Linked DNA regions of Undibacterium sp. 5I1. The protein of the gene in region 2 interacts with the protein of the main gene of each other region in a pairwise test. Links are inferred from orthologs where the notes say so. Each region holds a gene or a part of one and is shown on either strand. Other genes may lie near its edges.

Region 1 (5,211 bases), 1.2 Mb from region 2 along the record:
GTAACTTTTGAGAAAAATTTCCTGACACGAGCAAGCTGATATAAAACAATAAAACGCCGAGATACATCACACCGACTGGAAAAAATAAAGTCAGTGGAAGACAGGCTAATATTTGTTGCGGCATTGCTAAGCGCCACCCAGAAGATGACTCAGTAATGTCCATAGTAATCGCTGGTTCGATATGAGAATTAGATAGTTGATCAGGCATATTCAATCTGCACTTTGTCCGGCGATAACCACTCACCTAATTTTTGTCGTAAATGATCGTCTGGACTGACTCGCCATTGATCAGATAAATATAATTCGGCACATGACTCTTTATTTCGATAGCGGATCAAAACCGGGCAGCCCGCTGGATTAAGACTAGGTTTGAGTATGTCTTGTAATTTCTTCAGATCAGCACCTGCGTCTAATGACAAACATAAGCCTTGCGAAAACTCTACACGCGCCCTGCCGATATCCATCACTTTTTCAGCAGTGATTCTAAGTCCACCAGAGAATCTATCTTCTGATACTTTACCGAATACAGCTAAGAACTCATCTTCTTTAAATAAGTTTTTACACTCATCCAGCATTTCGCTATAAACCGTTACATCGACGGTGGCAGTGCCATCATCTAAGGTGACGATTAATATCTTGCCGCGTTGTGTCATTTGGGTACGCAATGCAGCAATCACGCCACCAATCAAACGCACATCTCGTGAAGGTTCTAACTTCAACAAAGTAGTTTTGATGAACTGCCGAACCTCCGGTGCATAGGCATCAAACAAATGACCAGACAGATAAAAACCGAGTGCTAATTTCTCTTCCATCAAGCGCTGCTTGTCAGTCCAATGCTCTGCTTTGACATACTCCGGCGGTGGGATCATATCTTCATGATCGCCAAATAAGCTCACTTGATTTATTTCCGCTTCTGCTTGTTCTGCAGCTTCCATCGCCAGCGGCACAGTGGCTAATAAAACTGCACGATCTTTGCCCAGACTGTCCATTGCACCAGCGCGTATCAATGATTCAAACGTGCGGCGATTCACTTGGCGTTTGTCTACACGCTTGGCAAAGTCAAACAAACTGACAAAGGGTCCGCCGGCAGTACGAGCGGCAACAATGCTTTCAATTGCATTTTGTCCTGAGCCTTTTACAGCACCCAGACCATAGCGAATTTGCGTCGCTTTTTTTCCCGGCTCACCGACAGGAATAAAGCGATAATCTGATTGATTAATATCCGGCGGCAGCAAAGTCAGTTTGCAGACATCCAGCGTATCTTCCACCAAAATTTTAATCTTGTCGGTGTCATCCATTGCCAGCGACAAGTTGGCTGCCATAAACGCGGCAGGATGATGTGCTTTGAGATAAGCCGTGTGATAAGACAACAACGCGTAAGCCGCAGCATGAGATTTGTTAAATCCGTAGCCGGCAAACTTTTCCATCAAATCGAAAATCTCATCGGCTTTGGATTGCGGCAAACCGTCTTTAGCAGCGCCATCACGGAAAATCTGACGATGTTCCGCCATTTCTTCCGCTTTCTTTTTACCCATCGCGCGACGCAACAAATCGGCGCCGCCGAGTGAGTAACCGCCGACCACCTGCGCCATCTGCATTACCTGCTCTTGATACACCATGATGCCGTAGGTTTCGGACAAAATGCCTTCGGTACGCGGATCAGGATAATCAAACTTCTCACCATGCTTACGTTTACAAAAATCGGGGATAAGGTCCATAGGGCCAGGGCGGTATAAAGCCACCAGAGCGATAATGTCTTCAAACCGATCCGGACGTGCATCCTTTAACATGCCTTGCATACCGCGGCTTTCTAGCTGGAATACGGCAACAGTTTTCGCTTTGGTTAATAACTCATAAGACGGTCTGTCATTCAGTGGCAATTTAGCCAGATCAAAATCGGCCATCGCTGGGTCTAACATTTTGATGTAGCGAACGGCACGATCCAAAATCGTCAGTGTAGTCAAACCCAAAAAGTCGAACTTCACCAGGCCAACAGCTTCGACATCATCTTTGTCGTATTGCGATACCACACCAGAATCGCCACCTTGCGTGTACAAAGGGCAAAAATCTGTGAGCTTGCCAGGAGCAATTAAAACACCACCGGCATGCATACCAATATTGCGGGTAATACCTTCGACTTGTTGTGCCAGATCGAGCAGGGTTTTGACTTCTTCTTCGTTTTCCTGCCGCTCGGCCAGCATTGGCTCTTCAATAATCGCCTCGGCAATGGTGACTTGTTTGCCAGGTTTAAACGGGATCAGTTTTGAAATGCCGTCGCAAAACATATAGCCAAAATCGAGTACACGACCAACGTCACGGATTGCACCTTTTGCGGCCATGGTGCCGAAGGTTGCGATCTGCGATACCGCCTCTTTTCCATATCGATCTTTCACATATTGAATGACGCGATCACGCCCTTCTTGGCAAAAATCAATATCAAAATCGGGCATCGATACCCGTTCTGGATTTAAGAAACGCTCGAACAGCAAATTGTATTCAAGTGGATCCAGATCGGTAATCAACAAGGAATACGCAACCAATGAACCGGCACCTGATCCACGGCCTGGACCAACTGGTACGCCATTATTTTTTGCCCATTGAATAAAGTCGGCAACAATCAAGAAATATCCCGGGAAGCCCATCTTGATAATCGTATCGGTCTCAAACTTCAGGCGAGATTCGTAGCGCTCTCTTTGTAGTTCGCGCTTTTCCACATCGGGATAAAGTTGCGCCAGTCTTAGCTCTAATCCTTTTTCAACTTCTGCGACCAAAAAATCATTAATCGTCATGCCATCCGGTGTAGGGAAATCTGGCAACTTTGGCTTACCTAATTCCAAAGTCAAATTACAGCGTTTGGCGATCTCAACTGCATTCTGTAAGGCACCCGGCAGATCGGCAAATAACTCGACCATTTCAGCTTGCGTTTTAAAGCATTGCTGATCATTAAAGCGTCGCACGCGACGACCATTGGCCAACATATCGCCCTCTGCGATACAGGTACGCGCCTCATGGGCAATAAAGTCTTCTTTGTTGATGAACTGTATAGGATGAGTAGCAACAACGGGCAAGCGTAATTTAGTTGCTAATGCAAGCGCTTGACGCACATGCGCTTCCATGTTCGGCTGCCCTGCACGTTGAATTTCAATGTAAAAGTGATTAGGGAAAATAGTCGCCCAACGTTGCGCGTTGGCTTCAGCCGCATCTAAATTACCATTATCAATCGCGATGCCAACATCGCCAAAATGAGCGCCAGATAAAACGATTAAGCTTGGTTGCTCACTTGTTTTTTGATCTGCTTCAAATAATGCCTGCAACCATTCAAAACGAATTTCTGCACGCCCACGATGTTGATTGCTCAACCAGGCTTGCGCTAACAACTCGCATAACTGCAAATAGCCTTTGCGATTTTTTACCAGCAACAACAAGCGCGATGGTTTATCCCGGTCTGCATCATTCGTAATCCATGCATCGCAGCCAGCAATCGGCTTAACTCCTTTACTGCGAGCACCTTTGTAAAACTTGACCATCGCGAACAAGTTAGCTAAATCAGTGATCGCTAACGCAGGCTGCTTGTCTTTGAGCGCCGCCTTGATGACATCATCAATACGCACCAAGCCATCGACAATCGAATATTCCGAATGCAAACGTAAATGTACAAATTGAGGAAAAGTGTTTTGATGCAAGACTGATATTGGGGCTGGTGTTGCAGCCAACGCGGCATCGGTGTTAACAGTTGCGGCTATCGCAAGGCTTGAATCTTGGGGAAGAGGTAGTTCAGTAGTCATCCTCGTATTTTACCGTGCTGGTGAAGGGAAAACGATTTCTGTGCAGCCAAATCGGGATTTGGTTTTCTAGGTTAAGTGAGTAAAACTGGAAAATTACTGGCATAAAAGTTTATAATGCTGCTAAATCAATGACTTACTGAATCTATTCCATGTCGTCTGCAACTTCTACCTTGGCAAGTCCTAATTCACATGACCTGCCTTACGTCAACATCTCGGCTTACAAATTTATTACCTTCAACGATACCGCTGAAAAACGTCCAGAATTTATCGCTAAATGCCAGGAACTCCATCTTAAAGGTACCGTTTTATTGACACCAGAAGGTATCAATATGTTCTTGGCAGGCTTCCGTCATGAGATTGATGCCTATATGGCCTGGTTACATACTGATCCGCGCTTTGCCGATGTTGTGGCGAAGGAAAGCCTCTCCGCGACGCAGCCGTTCACCAAATTATTGATCAAGCTAAAAGCAGAAATCATCACAATGCGTATGCCGCTGATTAAGCCAGAGCTTGGTCGCGCCCCATCCGTAGATGCGCAGACGCTTAAGCGCTGGCTAGATCAAGGTCATGACGATCAAGGTAAAACTGTGGTGATGGTTGATACCCGTAACGACTTTGAAGTAGATGTCGGTAGTTTCGATAATACAATTGATTATCGTATTACAAAGTTTACTGAATTCCCGGCGGTGATTGAAGCAAATCGTGATGCATTCAACGACAAGACTGTCGTTACCTTTTGCACAGGTGGAATTCGCTGCGAAAAAGCCGCTATTCACATGCAAAACGTAGGATTTGATAATGTCTATCAGCTTGAAGGTGGCATTTTGAAATATTTTGAAGAAGTTGGTGGCGCGCATTATCACGGCGACTGCTTCGTCTTCGATTATCGGACTGCACTTAACCCGCAGTTAGAAGCGACAGACACCGAACAATGCTATGCATGCCGGGCCGTGGTCACACCACGAGAGCAGCTTTCCTCATGGTATGTGCCGGGCAAGTCATGTCCTCATTGCAAAAAATTAGAGATCACCAGTATCGCGCCTGAAGCTGGATCGGAACAGGCAGAGCAAGTTTCAAAATAATATTATTAGGCTAGCGATAGACCATAAAGTCATATCAGTCGTCGTAAAAAAGGCTCCAATTGGAGCCTTTTTATTTGATCTGGCTCTTAAGCTGTCATCAAAGTAATTTTTTCTAGCAATTTTTAACGCATCACTTCAAGAACTGCTCATTACCAACCATACCGATCTTATTAACACCCAGTCGTTGCGCCTCGGCCATCACATGTGCCACCGCTTTGTACGGTACCAGCTTGTTCGGACGTAAATGCACTTCCGGTTGATTCGGCGTCGCCGCCACTGCCGTCAGTTTGGATTCCAACTCGGCATTATTCTGAATCGCTACACCGTCCCACAATACCGTACCA
Region 2 (5,103 bases):
TTGATGGCAAATTCTAGCGCCATGGCTTCTGCTTGTTCGCGCTCTTTGCTGACTTGTAGTGCTTCGCTACGGACTTTGGCGAGCATTTCTGTGGTTTCGCGTGCTTCTTTATCGCGCCGCTCGCGCTCACGAGCCAGCTCGGCCATCCGTGCATCGGCACGTGCGCGTTCTTCGGCCTCGTTTTTAGCTGCCTGGGATGCGGCAAAACGTTCTGCCGCCCAGTTGCGGGCATTTTGGCTTTCTTTGGCTAATCGTTCTGCGGCTGCTTTGGCTTTGGCGTTAATTTCGGTATCGGCTTGCAATTGTTCGCTGGCGCGTTGTGTGGCTTGCAGCTCTAGTTTAGAACGCTTTTCTGCTTGCTCGCGCGCCAGGGTATCTAATCTGGTGCGCTCTAGCATGTCTTGTGTTTCTTGGCTGTCGGCGGCAATTCTGGCCTGACTGGCGGCACGCGATTGACGCTCTGCCTGCAAGCGCGCATGGCTACTGGCACTGGCTTCTTCTTCTAACTGTAATTTCTCTTGCGCCAGATTGGCTGACTCTGCCTCGGCTTCGGCACGGGCTTCTGCCAGCGCACGGGCGCGGGCTTCGGCTTGTGTTCTTGCCTCTGTAGCGACGGTGGCTCTCGCTTCTGTCTCTACGCGGGCGATGGCTTCGCGTATGCCTTTAACATCGATGCGAGAATGTGACTCCAGCGCGGCATCCGAGGTATGGAAATCGTCTCGTTGTCCAGCGTCCAGAGGGTACGACCCTAAGGATAATCTGTTTAACAATGTTTGATTTGCGTCCATGCCATGCTCCTGATTGTCTGACCGCTCCTTTGGCACTGTGGATAGCGCCCTACCGGAACTTCTTAACATGGATTATCAATGAACGATTTGCAAACAATTGCGGGAGTAGAAGCGGAAAAGTCCTTCATTTCCAATTTTTACGAAGGCGGGATCAAATCAGAGCTAGTTATTGATGAAGATAAACAGAAACAATTCCATTGCCGGCGCCCATAAATGCGCTTGGGGACGTAAAATAACTGCTGGTTCAATTTGGACACGCTAGGGTCTGTCATCTGTGACTCATCTGAAACTCATTTGTTACTTAACTCAGACCCCCGACCTCATTACGGAGAATTATCTTGTCAGACTATGTGACCGAAATCAGACACCCTCTGATGCAACACAAACTCACTCTCATGCGCAGCAAAGAAACGACCACGGATAACTTCCGCCGTCTGTTGCGTGAAATTAGCCAGATGCTGGCATATGAAGTCACCCGCGATTTGCCTTTGGAAAAAGTGACAATAGAAACCCCGATGGCGACCATCGAGGCGCCGACCATCAGCGGCAAAAAGCTGTGCGTCATCTCAGTACTGCGTGCTGGTAACGGTATTTTGGATGGCATGCTGGATTTGTTACCGGCGGCACGCGTTGGTCATATTGGTTTGTACCGCGATCCTGAAACATTGGAGCCGGTCGAGTATTACTTTAAAGTGCCAGAAGATATCGCAGAACGTTTAGTGATCGTGGTCGATCCTATGCTGGCAACCGGCAATTCGGCAGCAGCGGCGATTACCCGCATCAAACAAAATGGCGCGACGTCAATCAAATTTGTTTGCTTGCTGGCTGCACCTGAAGGCATCAAAGTGATGCAAGCGGCCCATCCTGATGTGTCTATCCTGACAGCATCGATAGACGATTGCCTGAACGAACATGGCTACATCATCCCTGGTCTTGGTGATGCGGGTGATCGTTTATTCGGAACTAAGTAAATTTATTCAATGCAATATTAAGAACACTAAACTAGTCGAGTTTAGTACCCAAGAGCAATACCGCTAACTATTCTGACTAGCTGGTATTGCTCTTCTTGATCACACCTTTCAATCTGATTCAGATGACTTCTTTCAATCCCCCATTGCAACTCAGCTCTAAATTGCCCGACGTCGGCATGACGATTTTTTCGATTATGTCGGCTTTGGCTGCGGAGAAAAATGCGGTCAATCTGGGGCAAGGCTTTCCTGATTTTGATTGCGATCCTGCTTTGCTGGATGCAGTCAGTAGTGCGATGCGCCATGGGCATAATCAGTACCCGCCAATGCCTGGTCTACCGCTATTACGGGCCGAAATTGCTAAAAAAATCTACGCAATTTATGGCCATAGCTATGATCCGGTAACAGAAATCACCGTCACTGCGGGTGCAACTCAGGGCATATTGACGATTTTGCTGGCTTGCGTACACGCTGGTGACGAAGTGATCGTGATTGAACCTGCCTATGACAGCTATGTGCCAGCCATCCGCTTAGCTGGCGGCGTGCCGGTATTGGTGTCGATGGAACTAGGCACGGACGGTTACAGCATTCCCTGGGACAAGCTAGCTGCCAAGATCACAGATAAAACCCGTCTGATCATGCTGATCTCGCCGCACAATCCCACCGGATTTGTGCTGAGTCCGGCAGATATTCAGTCGCTAACCGAGATTGTGCGCAACACCAAGGTGCTGATTGCATCGGATGAAGTGTATGAGCATATGGTATTTGACGGCTTGCGTCATGAGTCTCTTGCGCGTTACGAAGAACTGGCGGCTCGCAGCTTTATTATCTCCAGCTTCGGCAAAACCTATCATGTCACTGGCTGGAAAGTAGGTTATGTCACCGCCCCGGTCGCACTGATGCAAGAATTCCGCAAAGTGCATCAATTTAATGTATTCACTGTCAATACGCCAATGCAATTGGGACTGGCGCACTATTTAGCAAATCCTGCACCGTATCTGGACTTGCCTGCGTTCTATCAGCAAAAACGGGATTTTTTCCGTGACGGTTTAAAAAACTCCCGCTTTAAGTTGCTGCCAGCACAAGGAACTTACTTCCAATGTGTCGATTATTCAGCGATTTCTGATCAGTCAGAGCTGGATTTTGCACGCTGGTTGACCAGCGAAATAGGTGTGGCAGCGATTCCACTGTCCGGCTTTTACCAGCAGGCAAACGAATCCGGGATTGTACGGTTTTGCTTTGCTAAGCAAGAGCAGACCTTGCATGCCGCATTGCAACGCCTGCAGGAAATATAAATACTTAGATAGAGTATATTTACGGCACCTTTTATATACATGCACGTAGGTGCTATATTTAACCATACTCCCTATTTTTTTAATCCCCTTTCTATTTCCCTTTGGCTTTTCTGCTGGTTTTCACCAATACGGGCTATCGGTCAAATATTGCATTTCATCCCGAAGATTTTGTGCTTTGTCGCTTCACATCTAATTTCAAATTGTCATTCGTATAATCTCAGGATTTTCAACCTGTGGATTCAATTATGCTATTACGCTTAACTCTCGCTTTCGTCGCATTCGCCATATCACTCAATACATATGCACAAAGCAGAATCGAAAAGATCAACAATCACAATATTGAAGTGTTGCAGATTGAGACTACCAAATCCAAAGCCATCGTCGTATTTGAAAACGGATCACGCGAAACTCTGGATAAGTGGAGCAAAGTTATTGAAGATATTAAAAACGAGGCGACCGTATTTGCCTACAACCGTCCCGGCTATGGCAAAAGTGATGAAACGGAAGCGCTACGTGATGGCCGAACGATTGTGGAAGAACTACGCAAGACTTTGCAACACCAAGGCTTAAAACCACCTTATCTGCTGGTTGGTCATTCATTAGGCGGGTTGTACATGCAGCTATTTGCCCGGATGTATCCCCAGGACGTTGCGGGTGTTGTTCTGGTTGATGCCATCTATCCTGGCGTCATCAAAAAAACAGCCGACTTCCCGCTTTATACCCGAATTGCCAAACAGATCTTTTTTAGTACAGTAATTAATCACGAGATAGACCAAATCTTCAATACCGGCGAAGAAGTTCTTGCATTACCATGGGCAAATAAAATTCCTGTAGAGCGACTGTTTAACGTCCCCAAATCAGCAGGCGCAATTGCTGTCGATTTCGGCGTTACTGATTCTGGCCCCAAACTAGCAGCTATGGTCGAGGGACTTTACCCAAACGCCAACACGACCATCGTCGATTCTGACCATCAAATACAAGTCGCCAATCCAGAGGTCGTTGTAGCAGCTATTCGCAGAATAATGACTGCAAAAGCGATCAAGGACTCGATTGCCAAAACACAGTTAAGCGGCACCGGTGTCGCCGTCCATTGAGTGATCGTGATGTGACAGCAATTCTGCTATCGGGCTTTTATCAGCAAGCAAGCGAATCCGACATCGTACGGTTTCGTTTTACTAAGCAAGAGCAGACCTTGCAGAAGGCGCTAACTCGTTTGAGTACGCTCTGAATTTGCACCTGAATTCGCACCTAAGTTAGCATTGAATTAAACATTAGATTGGCGCTATAGCTGACGCCTAAACCGGCATTCAAGCATCATATATACTTACCCACAGTATATTTTAACGTCTAGGTTTATTCTGGACAATGAGGCTATTTTTGACACATACTCCCCTTTTTTTAGATATTTTAGGGGATTTATTTATATTGATCTCGCTCTTTAAGCAGCGCAACAATAACGCAATATTCGGTGCCAGCCCGGCAACACCATGCAGTGCGCATTATCATTGTTATTACTTTTTCTGCTCGTCCAACTGTTTTTGCTCATTTTTTAATTTCAACTCAGCATCTAGTTCTTCAATATGCTCTTTGCGTTTATAAGCTTTTGCTTCTACTGAGATACGCTGCAAAATAACAGAATGCTTGCGGCGACTAAGCTTGGCGTTGTCCAGACAAGAGTTGACGAAAAAACGTTCGTAACAAGTGTGTTGAGTGCGAATATACCAAGCTTGCAATTGTCTTTGGGTTGGCTCTACTTGGGCTAATGCGGCATCGGCAGCTTCGACGGTTTGAATGGCTTTTGGTGCATACGTCTGATCCAGTTTGCCGACAACACTAGCCAACTCATCCAGCGTCAAAGGCGGATCTTGTATCTGAGCAGAGGATACTGAGCAAAAACTGAATAAACCAATAGCCAGGACAGACGACAAATAAGTAAATCTGCGGTGAAACGGTGTCATAGATCAAGCTTTCAGAATAAGTTAAGTGAGAGTATCAGTACTGTGCCGCTGATCGGTTTCCATGTATTCACGCGATTGCATCTCGATAATACGC

The links.
Region 1: the proteins of RGU72_RS06695 (region 2) and dnaE interact in binary tests that used the Escherichia coli proteins (3 or more experiments, as listed by UniProt). The link is inferred for Undibacterium sp. 5I1 from one-to-one orthologs.

Annotation. Positions count from the first base shown.
Region 1 is NZ_JAVIWI010000001.1:2,671,910-2,677,120, forward strand. What follows is about bases 1-4,124. They hold dnaE (DNA polymerase III subunit alpha), read right to left. Parts: upstream 3,786-4,124; coding sequence 201-3,785; downstream 1-200. Other genes in these bases: RGU72_RS11810 (O-antigen ligase family protein), read right to left, coding at 1-208; RGU72_RS11820 (sulfurtransferase), read left to right, coding at 3,935-4,124. Also shown: more of RGU72_RS11820, read left to right, coding at 4,125-4,867; RGU72_RS11825 (ExbD/TolR family protein), read right to left, coding at 4,998-5,211. UniProt on the Escherichia coli protein: DNA polymerase III is a complex, multichain enzyme responsible for most of the replicative synthesis in bacteria. This DNA polymerase also exhibits 3' to 5' exonuclease activity. The alpha chain is the DNA polymerase catalytic subunit.
Region 2 is NZ_JAVIWI010000001.1:1,495,095-1,500,197, forward strand. Bases 1,038-3,966 are described here. They hold RGU72_RS06695 (pyridoxal phosphate-dependent aminotransferase), read left to right. Parts: upstream 1,038-1,881; coding sequence 1,882-3,051; downstream 3,052-3,966. Other genes in these bases: upp (uracil phosphoribosyltransferase), read left to right, coding at 1,124-1,759; RGU72_RS06700 (alpha/beta fold hydrolase), read left to right, coding at 3,297-3,966. Also shown: RGU72_RS06680 (hypothetical protein), read right to left, coding at 1-788; RGU72_RS06685 (hypothetical protein), read left to right, coding at 867-1,001; more of RGU72_RS06700, read left to right, coding at 3,967-4,145; RGU72_RS06705 (hypothetical protein), read right to left, coding at 4,563-5,009; cell division protein ZapE, read right to left, coding at 5,031-5,103. UniProt on the Escherichia coli protein: Shows aminotransferase activity with methionine and histidine as substrates, and to a lesser extent also with phenylalanine.